2 linked regions of the Oligoflexus sp. genome follow. The protein of the gene in region 1 interacts with the protein of each later gene in a pairwise test. Links are inferred from orthologs where the notes say so. Each region holds a gene or a part of one and is shown in the gene's direction. Other genes may lie near its edges. The genes, in order: ruvC and ruvA.

Region 1 (3,099 bases):
GATCTGATCCAGAAGCTGGCTCGGGTTGATACTTCCGTTTTGATTCGCGGGGAAAGTGGAACGGGCAAGGAGCTTGTGGCCCAGGCGCTTCATTATAACTCCTCGCGGAAGCAGGGTCCGTTCGTGGCGGTGAACTGCGGGGCTATCCCCGAGACTCTGATTGAGTCCGAGCTTTTCGGTTACGAGAAGGGCACGTTCACGGGCGCGGATAAAAAGAAGCTCGGCAAGTTCCAGTTTGCCAATGGCGGTTCGATCTTTCTGGATGAGATCGGTGACGTGTCCCCGCAGATGCAGGTGAAGCTTCTGCGCGTTCTGCAGGAGAAGAAGATCACGCCGGTGGGTTCCAACCAGGAAATCCCGGTCGATGTGCGTATTATTTCTGCAACCAACAAGCCTCTTGAAAAGATGATGCAGGAAGGTAAATTCCGCTCGGACCTTTACTATCGTCTGAATGTGATGCCGATCAACCTGCAGCCTTTGCGGGAGCGACTTGAGGATATCGAGGACCTCTCGGTCTTCATGATAGAGAAGTTCAATCGTCTGCACGAACGTCATATACGCTGCCTGACTCCGGAAGCCGTCCAGGCCCTTCAGGTTTACGATTGGCCAGGCAACATACGCGAGCTGGAAAACGTCATCGAGCATGCTTTCATCATCGAAGGCACCGACGAAATCCATCTCGATTCCCTGCCGCCGCACATTCAGCAGAAAGCGCCTGAACTTGACGAACCGCACTCCGAAGGTGAGGGTGAAACCACGCGTCTTCAGGAAGAACTCCGCACCATCGAGCAGCTGATGACGGAGGCCAACTCCCTCAAATATCCCGAACTCAAAGAGCAGTTCGAAAAAGAATTCATCAAACGCGCCCTCAAGGCCTTCAACGGCCGCATCAACCAGACGGCAGAGCAAACCCAGATGACCAAGGTCACGCTGCTTCGCAAGCTCGAAAAATACAACATCAACCCCAAAGAATATCAGCACTGAGCCCACGCAAAGCGCGCTTTGCCTGCGCGCGACGCCGTGTCATCATCCCAAGCACACCCACGCGTCGTCATCCCAAGCACCACCCACGCGTCATCATCCCAAGCACACCCACGCGTCGTCATCCCAAGCGCCACCCGCACGTCGTCATCCCAAGCACACCCACGCGTCGTCATCCCAGGCACCATCGTCACCCCGCGCGGAGCGCGGGGCTACACACTTCGCGCCGAAACCCTTATGAATTCCGTACAGCTTTGCTATGATGTCGAGAACCAAAGGAGACAGCCGTGACGAACCCTGACGTATTTCGCATTATCGGCATCGACCCGGGTTCCCGAATCACAGGTTTCGGCGTGCTCGAGCTGCCCCGTGGCGCGATCAATTTAAAGCGCGTGCAGCTGGTGGCGGTGGGTGTGATCCGATCGAAGCCCACTCTCCCCCACAGCGAAAGAACCGGCTATCTCCACGAAGCCATTCATCAGCTCACCGGGCAATACAAGCCTGAAATCGCCGTCATCGAACGCGCCTTCACGGGCGTCAACCCTCATTCCGCTCTGCGTTTGGGTGAAACACGCGGCGCGGTGATTGCCGCGGTCAGACGCCACGGGATTCAGGTGGCCGAGATCACGCCGACTGAAGTCAAAAAAACCATCACAGGCCAGGGCCACGCAACGAAAGAACAGATTGCCGCGGCGTTGAAATATCTTTTGCAATTCGAGCTCGGCGATTTACCACACGACGCCAGTGATGCCGTTGCCATCGGGTTGTCCTATGGCTTATCTTTAGGAATCCGAAGCCCATCGCCGCGACCTCGTCACGATGCCTTAGGTTAAACCTTCAAGGGAGTGCCTGCCCATGTTCCCGACTCGTCAGTTCCCAGCCACCCGGTTGCGCCGTCTCCGTTCCAATGACTTCAGCCGCCGCCTGGTTCGCGAACATAGCCTTAGCCCGAATGACTTCATCTATCCCGTCTTCATCACCGAAGGCAAAAACATCAAAATGGAAATCCCTTCGATGCCGGGCCAATTCCGCCTGAGCGTCGATAATCTTTTGCAGACAGCTGAAAAATGCATGGAGCTTGGCATCCCGGCTGTGACGCTCTTTCCGGCGATTGAAGCCGAGAAAAAAAGCAAGATGGCCCAGGAAGCCCACAATCCCGATGGCCTTGTCCCGCGCGCCGTCAGCGCCCTCAAGGAACGTTTTCCCGAACTCGGCGTCATCACCGACATCGCGCTCGATCCCTACACCATCCACGGACAGGATGGCATCATTGATGAAACAGGTTACGTCATCAATGACAAGACCATCGAAATTCTCTGCAAGCAGGCCGTCTGTCATGCTCAGGCCGGTGCGGATGTCGTCGCTCCCTCGGATATGATGGATGGTCGTATCGGCCACATTCGAAATGCCCTGGACCACGCGGCCTTTCCACTCGTGCAGATTCTGGCTTATTCCGCCAAATACGCCTCAAGCTTCTATGGCCCCTTCCGTGATGCTGTCGGCTCCGCGGGCAATCTGGGCAAGAGTTCCAAAGAGACCTATCAGATGGATCCTGCCAATAGCAACGAGGCCCTGCATGAGGTCGCCCTCGACATCCGTGAAGGCGCGGATATGGTCATGGTCAAACCTGGCCTTCCTTATCTGGATATCATCTACCGTGTGAAAGAATCGTTCAAAATGCCGACTCTGGTCTATCAGGTGTCGGGCGAGTATGCGATGCTGAAGGCTGCGGGACAGAACGGTTGGATCAACTACCAAGCCTGCGTTCTTGAGTCCCTGATGGCTTTCAAACGCGCCGGTGCGGATGCTGTCCTGACCTATTTTGCAATTGAAGCCTCGGAATGGTTGCGGAGCTGATATGTCGTTTGCCTCTTGGACTGCGTTTCGCTACCTGAAATCGAGTCGGGAAAATCGCTTTTTTTCCTGGATCACCTTTCTATCTCTCTTCGGCCTTGCGATTGGGGTTGCGGCCCTGATCGTGGTGCTGTCCGTGATCAATGGCTTTGAATATGAACTGCGGAACCGCTTTTTGCAGGCGAACGCGCATATCATGGCCTATCGCTATCCGGCCGGCATGTCGAATCCCGAGAAATGGTCCAAAATCATCGAACGCGATTT
Region 2 (3,195 bases), on another replicon or contig:
ACCGGCCGTAAGATCATCGTTGATAGCTACGGCGGACACGGCGCGCACGGCGGTGGTGCTTTCTCGGGCAAGGACCCCACGAAAGTCGACCGTTCGGCTGCTTATATGGGCCGTTATATCGCAAAAAATATCGTCGCTGCTGGCGCCGCTGACCAGTGTCTGGTTCAGCTGGCTTATGCGATCGGCGTCGCGGAACCTGTCAGCGTTTTTGTGAACACCTACGGCACAGGCAAAGTTTCTGAAGAGAAGCTGGCCAACGTGATCCGCGAAGTGTTCCGCTTGACCCCACGCGGAATCACCGAGAGCCTCGACCTTCTGCGTCCTATCTACAAGAAAACCGCTTCCTATGGCCACTTTGGTCGCGACATCTTCCCCTGGGAACGTCTCGACAAAGTCGACGCCATCAAAGCCTGCTTGAAATAGAGCCCGGACAGGCCCTGCAGAAGCAGGGCCTTTTCGTATCCTCTTTACGATTCCCAAGCGCCCTACCGCCAGTTATAGTGGTGGGTATGAAGCAAAAATTTCAGCGTCAAAAGCAAAGGCTCATCCTGATCAACAGGGACTTTCAGTTCCGTTATACAGGTGCGGCTGTATTGGTAGGTCTTCTCTCCACAGGTCTGACCACGAGTGTGATCCTCTATCCGCTCTTTCAATTCGAAATCCTCCGCATTCCGCGCTTCCTTCCCTGGCCTATCCTGGGTGTGATGGCGATGGCTGCACTTTTGAATATTCTCCTGGTCGGATTTATGGGAATTTTGATAACGCATCGGCTGGCCGGACCCATGTATTCGTTGGTCAGGCAGTTTCGTCGCGTCGAGGAAGGCCGTTGGTACGGCCAGATGAAAATTCGCGACGGTGATGACATGCGTTATGTCGTGCGGAATTTCAACGCCATGGTGGATGCCATCAACAAGCAGACCCAGATGGATTTTGAAAAGCTGCGCCATGTCCGGGAGCTTTTGGTTTCGACGGGAATGAATGAGAGTGAGCGGATCGCCAAGGCCCTGCTTGAACTCAAATCCGTTGATGAAAAAATGCGCGAGCGTTTGCATGCTGAATCCGAGCATGATATCGAAGCCGAAACGGAACCTCCCACCCGTTTGCACTGAACTTCTTTCCTGGATTGACTCATGTATATAGAACGACTGACCGGAACCTTTTGCGCCAGTCTTCCAACCGGCATCATCCTGGACGTGCAGGGTGTCGGTTACGGTCTGGAATTGCCGCTTTCCACCCTCTGCCAGCTGCCCATGGTGGGCTCGAAGATTTCCCTTTGGATCTACACTTACGTGCGCGAGGATGCGATTCGCCTCTTCGGCTTTCGTAGCTATGAAGACCGTCAGGCCTTTGAAATCCTCCTGAGCCTGAGCGGTGTCGGCCCGAAGGTGGCTCTGGCCATTCTCTCGACGCTCACTGTGAATGCCATTGACCTTGCAGTCACCCATGATGAAGTGAAAGTGTTCGAAAGCGTTCCGGGTGTCGGTCCACGCCTTGCGGAAAAAATCATCGTCGATCTTAGGCCCAAACTCGTGAAGCTGAAATCCGCGCACATGATGGATCTGCGCGATAAGCAGACCCGACTCGATTCCGAGGATCTTGATGGGCCCTTGCCTTTGGATCACGATCACAACTGGCGTGAACGCGAAGACATGACCTTTTCGGATCTCTTTTCAGCCTTGGAAAACCTGGGTTACAAAGACAAAACTATAACGCCGCTGCTCGCCAAGCTCAGAAAGGAATCCGCGCACCTCGCATTTCCTGATCTGATGCGACAGGCTCTCAAGCAATTGAGTCAGGGAGCTTTGGGCAACACGGAGCAGAAAAAACGCGAAACCAAGGGCGCCAAAGGCCGCGATCTCGGTCTTGCCGAGAACGAGCCTTTTTAAAGGTTTCGTGAAGGAATCAAAAAGAAATGGATCCTATTCATATTCAGCTGCAGGAACCTGTCCTCCGGCGAACCGAAGAGTTGACACAAGCCACGTTTATGGATATTGACGAGAACCTGGAGCAGCAGCTCAGGCCGCATCGCTTCGTTGACTACCCTGGACAGGAATCGGTTAAACAGAACCTGGAAGTCTATGTGGCCGCCGCGCGCAAACGCGGCAAACCTTTGGACCATATTATTTTGCACGGTCCTCCCGGTCTTGGGAAAACCACGCTTGCAAAAATTGTGGCTCATGAGATGGCTGTTCCTTTTTATCAGACGAGTGGACCCTCGATTGATAAGCCTGGTGACCTGGCCGGTATCCTGGCTGGTGTGGAACCGGGTGGAGTTCTTTTCATTGATGAGATTCACAGGCTGCCGATCACGGTGGAGGAGATTCTCTATTCGGCGATGGAAGACTTCTGCATCGACATCCTTGTGGGGCAAGGACCGACGGCACGCACCGTGCGGATGCCGATCAATCCTTTCACCCTGATTGGTGCGACAACGCGTGTCGCCAGTCTTTCCGCGCCGTTCCTGAGCCGCTTTGGAATTCAGGAGCACCTTGAATTTTATGATGCCGCATCGCTTGCGAAGATTCTGCAGCGCAGCGCTGGCCTTTGGGGTGTGGAACTGGCAGAAGAGGGCGCGTTCGAACTGGCCCGACGTTCCCGTGGTACGCCGCGGATTGCCAACCGACTTTTGCGTCGGGTTCGGGATTTTGCTGACTTTCATGGTGTAGAACGTTTGGATAAGGACATTGTTGATTTAACGCTAACACGCCTTAACATTGACCTTGCTGGCCTTGATCGCATGGATCGCCGTATATTGCGTGTGCTTCAGGAGCGTTACAATGGGGGGCCGGCAGGCATTGAAGCCCTGGCGTCAACGATTGGTGAAGAACGGACAACCATCGAGGATGTGTATGAACCTTTTCTTACGCATCAGGGCTTTATTCGCCGTGGACCGCGTGGCCGCGAGTTGACGCCGCAAGCTTTGATACACCTCGAAGCTGTCAGTCAGTTGGTTTAACCGCGCAGCCAGACTTTGATTGAGCTTGAAGTTTCGCGCCGGCCGTGGCTATGATGGGCCACCTTTTTATCCTTACCAGGAGGTTCTCTGTGAAAGTCTCTCACGTTTCCTTGAGTTTGGCTGGCCTCGCTTTGGCTTCCAGTGTTCATGCAGCTCCTGAAATTGAAGTTGGTGCGGAATATCAAGTCAACGTTTTGAATACCAACGATGGCTTGAACGAAGAAGCCAAGCAGACCAAG

The links.
Region 2: the proteins of ruvC (region 1) and ruvA interact in binary tests that used the Escherichia coli proteins (3 or more experiments, as listed by UniProt). The link is inferred for Oligoflexus sp. from one-to-one orthologs.

What each region holds. Positions count from the first base shown.
Region 1 is NZ_DASTAT010000115.1:7,924-11,022, reverse strand. Bases 269-3,041 are described here. They hold ruvC (crossover junction endodeoxyribonuclease RuvC), read left to right. Parts: upstream 269-1,268; coding sequence 1,269-1,814; downstream 1,815-3,041. Other genes in these bases: VFO10_RS24930 (ABC transporter permease), read left to right, coding at 2,840-3,041; hemB (porphobilinogen synthase), read left to right, coding at 1,837-2,838; VFO10_RS24945 (sigma-54 dependent transcriptional regulator), read left to right, coding at 269-984. In the rest of the region: more of VFO10_RS24945, read left to right, coding at 1-268; more of VFO10_RS24930, read left to right, coding at 3,042-3,099.
Region 2 is NZ_DASTAT010000093.1:54,283-57,477, forward strand. Bases 140-3,008 are described here. They hold ruvA (Holliday junction branch migration protein RuvA), read left to right. Parts: upstream 140-1,130; coding sequence 1,131-1,886; downstream 1,887-3,008. Other genes in these bases: metK (methionine adenosyltransferase), read left to right, coding at 140-423; VFO10_RS19960 (hypothetical protein), read left to right, coding at 510-1,109; ruvB (Holliday junction branch migration DNA helicase RuvB), read left to right, coding at 1,985-2,956. Also shown: more of metK, read left to right, coding at 1-139; VFO10_RS19975 (hypothetical protein), read left to right, coding at 3,046-3,195. UniProt on the Escherichia coli protein: The RuvA-RuvB-RuvC complex processes Holliday junction (HJ) DNA during genetic recombination and DNA repair.